Regions from separate parts of the Neobacillus sp. OS1-32 genome, predicted to be linked through region 2. Evidence: riboswitches for the same ligand, from Rfam matches in the RefSeq annotation. Region 2 holds a riboswitch; the other holds the start of a gene.
The links. Region 2 has a riboswitch for lysine ahead of RCG24_RS03995 (amino acid permease). Riboswitches for the same ligand answer to the same signal wherever they lie in the genome.
Positions count from the first base shown of each region.

Region 1: linked by a shared signal. The riboswitch ahead of dapA (4-hydroxy-tetrahydrodipicolinate synthase) and the one ahead of RCG24_RS03995 (amino acid permease) in region 2 are both predicted to bind lysine.

Region 1 is NZ_CP133263.1:2,590,251-2,593,677, forward strand. It holds gene RCG24_RS12955 (RsmF rRNA methyltransferase first C-terminal domain-containing protein) at 1-58, opposite strand, end outside; gene RCG24_RS12960 (MFS transporter) at 197-1,396, opposite strand; lysine riboswitch at 1,615-1,794, shown strand; gene dapA (4-hydroxy-tetrahydrodipicolinate synthase) at 2,008-2,883, shown strand; gene cyoE (heme o synthase) at 2,955-3,427, opposite strand, start outside.
Region 2 is NZ_CP133263.1:753,440-756,866, forward strand. It holds gene asnS (asparagine--tRNA ligase) at 1-27, shown strand, start outside; gene RCG24_RS03995 (amino acid permease) at 113-1,588, opposite strand; lysine riboswitch at 1,690-1,879, opposite strand; gene RCG24_RS04000 (ISLre2 family transposase) at 2,062-3,405, opposite strand.

The DNA of each region.
Region 1 (3,427 bases), 1.8 Mb from region 2:
CGTATTCACTTTTTAGCAGGACCTGCATTTTCGCGGTAAAATCCTTGGGCAGTTCCATGTTGGCTCACCTCGAATCATTTCAGTCTTTGTCAATCCATATAGTAAACTTTTTTAAAAAAATTTGCCAATCAGAAAAACAAGCTTCCCGTGCTGGGCCAACAGCAAAAAAGTAGCAGCCCCATCAAGGATGCTGCAATCATTTCACCTGCACATTTTTTACCGGAATGGAGGATAACTTGACCGATAATGGAAAGGCACAGAAGAGCAGGACAAGAATAAAACCAATGACTCCCTCCCAGCCAAAATGTGTCCAGAAGAATCCTCCGGTTGTCCCAGCTAAGCTTGAACCGCTATAGTAAAAAAACAAATACAAGGAGGACGCCTGGGCTTTTTCCGTTTTCGCCCGTCGTCCCACCCAGCTGGAAGCAATGGAGTGAGAACCAAAAAAACCAAATGTAAAAATCGCAATCCCAATAATTTTTATCGCTAATGGAGCGGAAAGTGTCAGTACCGCCCCAATGACCATAATAATCAGACCAAGCCACAATACTTTCTTACGGCCGTGCTGATCAGACAGCCGTCCCATCCAAGTAGAACTGAATGTTCCCATTATGTAAACGATAAAAATCCAGCCGACGATCGTTTGGCTTAATCGATAGGGCGGGGCCAACAGCTGAAAACCGATATAATTATATAAGGTAACAAAGCTGCCCATTAAAATAAAAGCAATACCATATAAACATAACAGCGCCGGGTCACGCAAGTGCCGGAACATAGACGTAAATAGATTCTTAAATTTTAGCGGCTTTGAGGTGAAATATTTAGAGTTTGGCAGATTCAGCCAGAACCAAATACTGAGGATTAAACTGATGACCCCGATACTTCCCATGGCAATACGCCAGGAAAAAAAGTCCGTCACCGAACCGGTAATAATTCGCCCTGCCATCCCGCCAATGGAATTCCCGCTAATATATAACCCCATCGCGACGCCTAAACTATTGGGATCTACTTCTTCACTCAAATAGGCCATCGCTATCGCCGGAAGCCCGGCAAGAACAATCCCCTGCAATATGCGAAAGCCGATTAGTGAACCGAAATTTAGGCTGAAGGCGGTAAAGATAACAATTAACGATGACAGCAATAATGAAACGGACATGATCATTTTTCGACCCCATGCTTCCGACAATGAGCTGGTGATCAGCATTGAGACCGCCAGTGTAAAGGTGGTAACCGATAGTGTCAAACTCCCTGCAGCCGCGGAAATATCAAATTCCTTGGTAAAAATCGGCATTAACGGCTGTACATCATAAAGAATTGAAAATGTGATAAATCCCCCGGCAAACAGTGAAAAATTTGCTTTCCGAAATGCTGATGTCCCTTGCTGCAGCTTACTCATTCCTGAACCTTCCCTCTAACAGTTTTTCCTTTTATCACTTTACTCCCCTACAGTGTAAAATACAAATATTGAGACCGTCGTAACCATAAAGTAATTCTCTGAATATCCAAATTTTTCACTATTTACTGTTTATCAGTTTCATAGGTTCCTTGATTTTCCAATGATAATCTGTTATATTACATATAATTACATATTTTCTTACTTCAATAACCTTTTGAAGTGAGGATAGAGGCGCAGAGACCATTAGTACTCAATTCGAGAATAATGAGGTCCTAGGAAAATTGAGGAAAGGGGGATTTGCCGAAGTATCAAGAAACTCATTGTTCTTGATGCTGGTTCTGCTGCTGAACAAGCACAGAATTGTCATATAGGAAACTATATGGAGGGCTATCTCACGCATGGGAACTTAAGTTTTTAAAATGTTTCTATTGCAGCAGCGAGGATCCCCTTCACTGCTGCTTTTTTGCGTTGATTTCATACGGCCTGACCACCTCTATTTTTAATGAAAACTCGCCGATTGGCGAGCCTTTAAGGCGGTTCATGAGGCGTAGTTGCAGAATAGGAAAGTTTAACTTTCCTATCGGCTAAAAAAATGAAAAAGGGTGAGAATGATGAAATTTGGCCAAGTATTAACCGCTATGGTCACACCATTTGATCAACAGGGTAAGGTAGATGTTAACGCTGTAAAAAACTTAGTCAATCACTTAATTGCCAATGGGACAGACGGATTAGTCGTGTCCGGGACAACCGGGGAGTCCCCAACTCTATCGACTGAAGAAAAAGTAGAGTTATTTAAATTGGTCGTGGAGACAGCCGCCGGAAGAGTGCCGGTCATTGCTGGAACCGGCTCCAATAACACCTATGCATCCATTGCACTGACCAGGAAGGCAGAGGAAGCCGGTGTTGACGGAATTATGCTGGTGGTTCCGTATTACAATAAGCCTTCTCAAGAAGGACTTTATCAACACTTTAAAACGATTGCCAAATCAACAGCTTTACCAATCATCCTTTATAATATCCCAGGTCGGACTTCTGTAAACATGTCGGTGGAGACCATCGTCTGCCTGTCACAAATTGAAAATATCGTTGCTGTTAAAGAAGCGAGCGGTAATCTAGATGCGATGGCGGAAATCATCAGCCGGACATCGGATGATTTCCTGCTGTTTAGCGGCGACGATGCCCTAACCATCCCCGTCCTATCGATTGGCGGAGCAGGAGTGATTTCCGTTGCTTCGCATATTATTGGGAATGAAATGCAAGAAATGATCAACCTATTTAAGAGCGGTGATGTTCGAGGCGCCGCTGCGGCTCATCGTCGTTTGCTGCCGCTTATGAAGGGCTTATTTGCTGCTCCAAACCCCACTCCGGTAAAAGCAGTATTAAATATGAGCGGCATTCCGGTTGGCGGTGTTCGCTTGCCATTAGTGCCTTTAACCGAGGAAGAGGAGCAAGCACTGCGCCGTCTGCTTCCAGGGGTCACAGTTTAGTTTTCCTATTATCTTAAAAAAGAGGCGGTCCCAAGCAATGGTGTCAGGCACCATTTAGGACAGCCTCTTTTTTAATGAAATACCGGTAAAGTCAGGACAATCGCCATGAGAAACAAAATGGTAATATAATTGACCGAACATAGGAACATCACATTCGCCCATTTCTTGTCATCCCTTGTGAAGAAACCGTAGATGCTGACAGCTAACCAGCCAACATTCATCAACGTTGCCAAAACTACGAAGGGAATCCCCAGAGCCCCGAGATAAAATGGCAGGGGCAGAAGACAGGCGATATAAACGGCCATTTGCCGCTTCGTCATCGCAAATCCATAAACAACCGGAAGCATTGCAACTCCCGCTGCTTTATATTCATCATATTTTTTCATCGCAATCGCAAATGTATGCGGCATTTGAAAAACAAAAATGATCAAGGCCAGCATAATCGGAACGATATGCCCACTTGGTTCAACAGCTGACCAGCCAATCAGTGGCGTTACTGCTCCTGAAATGCTGCCAATTACTGTATTCAATGTATACCTTCGTT
Region 2 (3,427 bases):
AGAACACCAGGTAATGCAGAATTTTAACATTGAAAAAACAGACTTGTAAGGGGTCTGTTTTTTTCTTTTCTATAAAAAACAACACGCAGTGAAAGCGTGTTGTTTTAAGATCTTATACTTCAAGATCACATTTCTCTAACGGAATAAGCTTTGTTTTCTTAATAAATTTATAGCCAAGCCAAAGTGCCAGAAATAGCGGTAAACCAATATAGGAAACTAAAACACCATTCCAATCGATATGGTTTCCAAGGAAGGCTGAGTAGTTTTGCCCCAAGATAACGAAGGCACATACAGCAAAAGCGAAAAGGGGTCCAAATGGGAATAGTTTCGTTTTATAAGGTAACAAGCTTAAGTCTTTACCTTGTGCAATGAATGCTCTCCGGAAACGGTAATGGCAAATCGCAATCCCTAACCATGCAATAAATCCTGACATCCCTGAAGCGTTTAACAGCCATACATATACTGTTCCATCACCGAAGAAAGAAGCAAGAAAGGCGAGAGTTCCCACTAAAGTGGTCACGATTAAAGCATTTACCGGTACGCCATTTTTATTTAATTTTGCCAGGAATTTTGGTGCTTTACCATCGCGGGCTAAATCCCAAAGCATCCGGGTTGAAGCGTACATCCCAGAGTTACCTGCAGACAATACCGCCGTAAGGATAACGGCATTCATGACTGAAGCGGCGAAAGCAATCCCTGCTTTTTGAAAAACAAGGGTAAACGGACTTACGGATACATCGCCGTTAAGTAAACTTTTATTTGTATAGGGAATGAGTAATCCAATAACTAAAATTGCTAACACATAGAATAGGAGGATCCGCCAAAATACTGATTTAACGGCCCGCGGTATCGATTTGGCTGGATCGTCTGTTTCTCCGGCAGCGACTCCTAACAGTTCTGTACCTTGGAAGGAAAACCCAGCTGCCATGAAGATCCCCAGCATCGCCATAAAGCCGCCGTGGAATGGGGCATCACCAATGGTAAGGTTTTTAAAGCCGACAGCTTCACCACCCATAATCCCAAAAATCATTAACGTTCCTGTAACAATAAAAATAATGACTGTAACTACTTTTATGAGTGAAAACCAATATTCTGCTTCACCAAATCCTTTAACAGACAGGTAATTTAATAAGAACATCAGCACTAAAAAAATACTGCTCCATAATAATGATGGTGTATGAGGGAACCAAAACTTCATAATCATCGTCACGGCAGAAAGTTCAGCGGCAATCGTAATTGCCCAGTTATACCAATAATTCCATCCTAGAGCAAAGCCGAGAGATGGGTCAACAAACTTTGTAGCATAGGTACTGAAGCTGCCGGCAACCGGCATATAGGCAGCCATTTCGGCTAAGCCTTGCATTAAAAAGTAAACCATGATCCCAATAACGATGTACGAAAGAATTGCACCACCAGGCCCTGCGGTATGAATTGCACCGCCGCTGGCAAGAAATAGCCCGGTGCCAATCGTTCCGCCTAGCGAAATCATCGTAAGATGCCGGGATTTTAAGCTTCGTTTCAGTTCGCTTGTCTCCACGTTGTTGGCTTCTGCATAAGCTTCATTTTCTAGTGCGTTTGCACTTTGCATAATTAGGACTCCTTTTTTAATAGAATGGGAAGGAGGTTGGAATAAAAAATGCCACCGAAGCAGATACAGGTGGCAAGTGTCTATACCCCGCATCATACCTTCCGAAAGATAGCTCAACACGTTTGGATAGGTGGTCCGCACGTGACAGTTCTGTTCCTTTTCGGAGACAGCCCCAGCATACTGTTCCAGAGAAAAAAGTACACTTCGGCAGTTTTTCCTTTCAAATGGAGTCGCCAATGTCTCTGCATCTCGTCCATCCTACTAATAAAAACCGCGACCTCTACCCCATCGGTTGATGAGGATTTAATATATAAAGTTAATATACTTATATAGTATAAATTTTATTTATTGAATGTCAAATGGAAACTAAATATGGTTTGAGTCAAGTATTTGTGGGCAGTTTTTTTATCCCCACAGGAGTGAAAGCGGATTCACTTATTTAGAGTGCTCTCTTGATAGAAAATTTGTCTTTTTTAAAAACCGGCCAACTCTTTTAATGCTTTGTACACTGGAATATTCGCCTTGCCTTTTAGGTAAAGGATATTATCCCTTGTAGCTTCACCAATCGTGCTTTTCACCTTTTCCACATAATGTCTCGGGGGGTTCTTTTCTTCCTTGGTTTCTGTCCATCTTTCCACTCGCCCGAATAGTGTTCTCAAAGCTAAATTATCGAGGAATGCCACCAATCCGGTGATCATGGCACTTACGCCTTTTTCCACCCAACTACGCCCATTTTTGAGCCTTTTTGCGAAGACTCTCATTGTTCCCTCTGCACTTCCCATTGGTCTCATTCCAGATGTCTCAACCCCCTGCTCTTTAAGCCATTCTCGATAATCCCTGAGGGCTTCAGGGTACTTTTCGAGCTGACGAAGCAACTGGTCCAGCCGTTCTTCTTGTTCCCTCGTTTCAAGAGTTCCGACGGCATTATTTAATTCTGTAAGTAGTTTCTGACTGTCATAGGACGCGAGAGCCTTTTGCATTTGGCGATAGCGAGGGTGTTTACGGAACAGGCTGCGAATATCTCGTGCCACGTGAAATCGGTCAATCGAAAAGAAAGCCCTGTCCTTAAAATGCTCACGGCAGGCTGTGATCCAACTAGCACCATCACCGTTTATCACCAGTTTGTGGACAGTGGGGTCATACTCGAAATTCTCGATGAGAAAGTCCTCAAACGCCTCCCAAAAGGGCTGTTTCCCACGGTGAATAAAATGCCGTTTATCTTTTAGACTTACCCGTTTTCCGTTAATTTCCCAGCCTTGATGAACCGCTGCTATTTTTTCTTCCTTTCCTCTTTTTCCTTTTCCCTGACGTTTCACATATATACCGTCCACCTCTACAAATAACACTGAGCGGTGTATAGGCTGACGCTCTTTTGGAATACTGGCAACCTGTAACAGATGTTGACGTATAGCTTCGTGACTGATCACACGGTAGCCTAAAAGTGTTTCAAGCGATTCTGCGGCCTTTCGGTAAGAAGGCCCTGTAATGGCAAGCTCTAGAGCGGCTTCCTCAATAAGGGGACTGAAGGTACCTGCCCCTTCAAATTCCAAATAACGATCAAGGAGATAGACATATTCATTTTTCTCTCTATCACGGTAATAGTTCCGTTCAATCGTGATTTCCCCAAAAAGGCTGTCTAACGTGGTGGTACGCTTATCGAGTAGACGATAACGCTTTTTATTACGCTCTTCGGCAATCTGTTGGTCCATGTCCTCTAAAAGAGTCTTCATAACCCCTGAGAAGGTTTCCTGTAATTGCCTCCAAACTAATTGTTCAATCTGTTTTAAATTGGGATATATTGTGCTATTCTTTTGCATGAGGGCTTCCTCCTTTGGATTG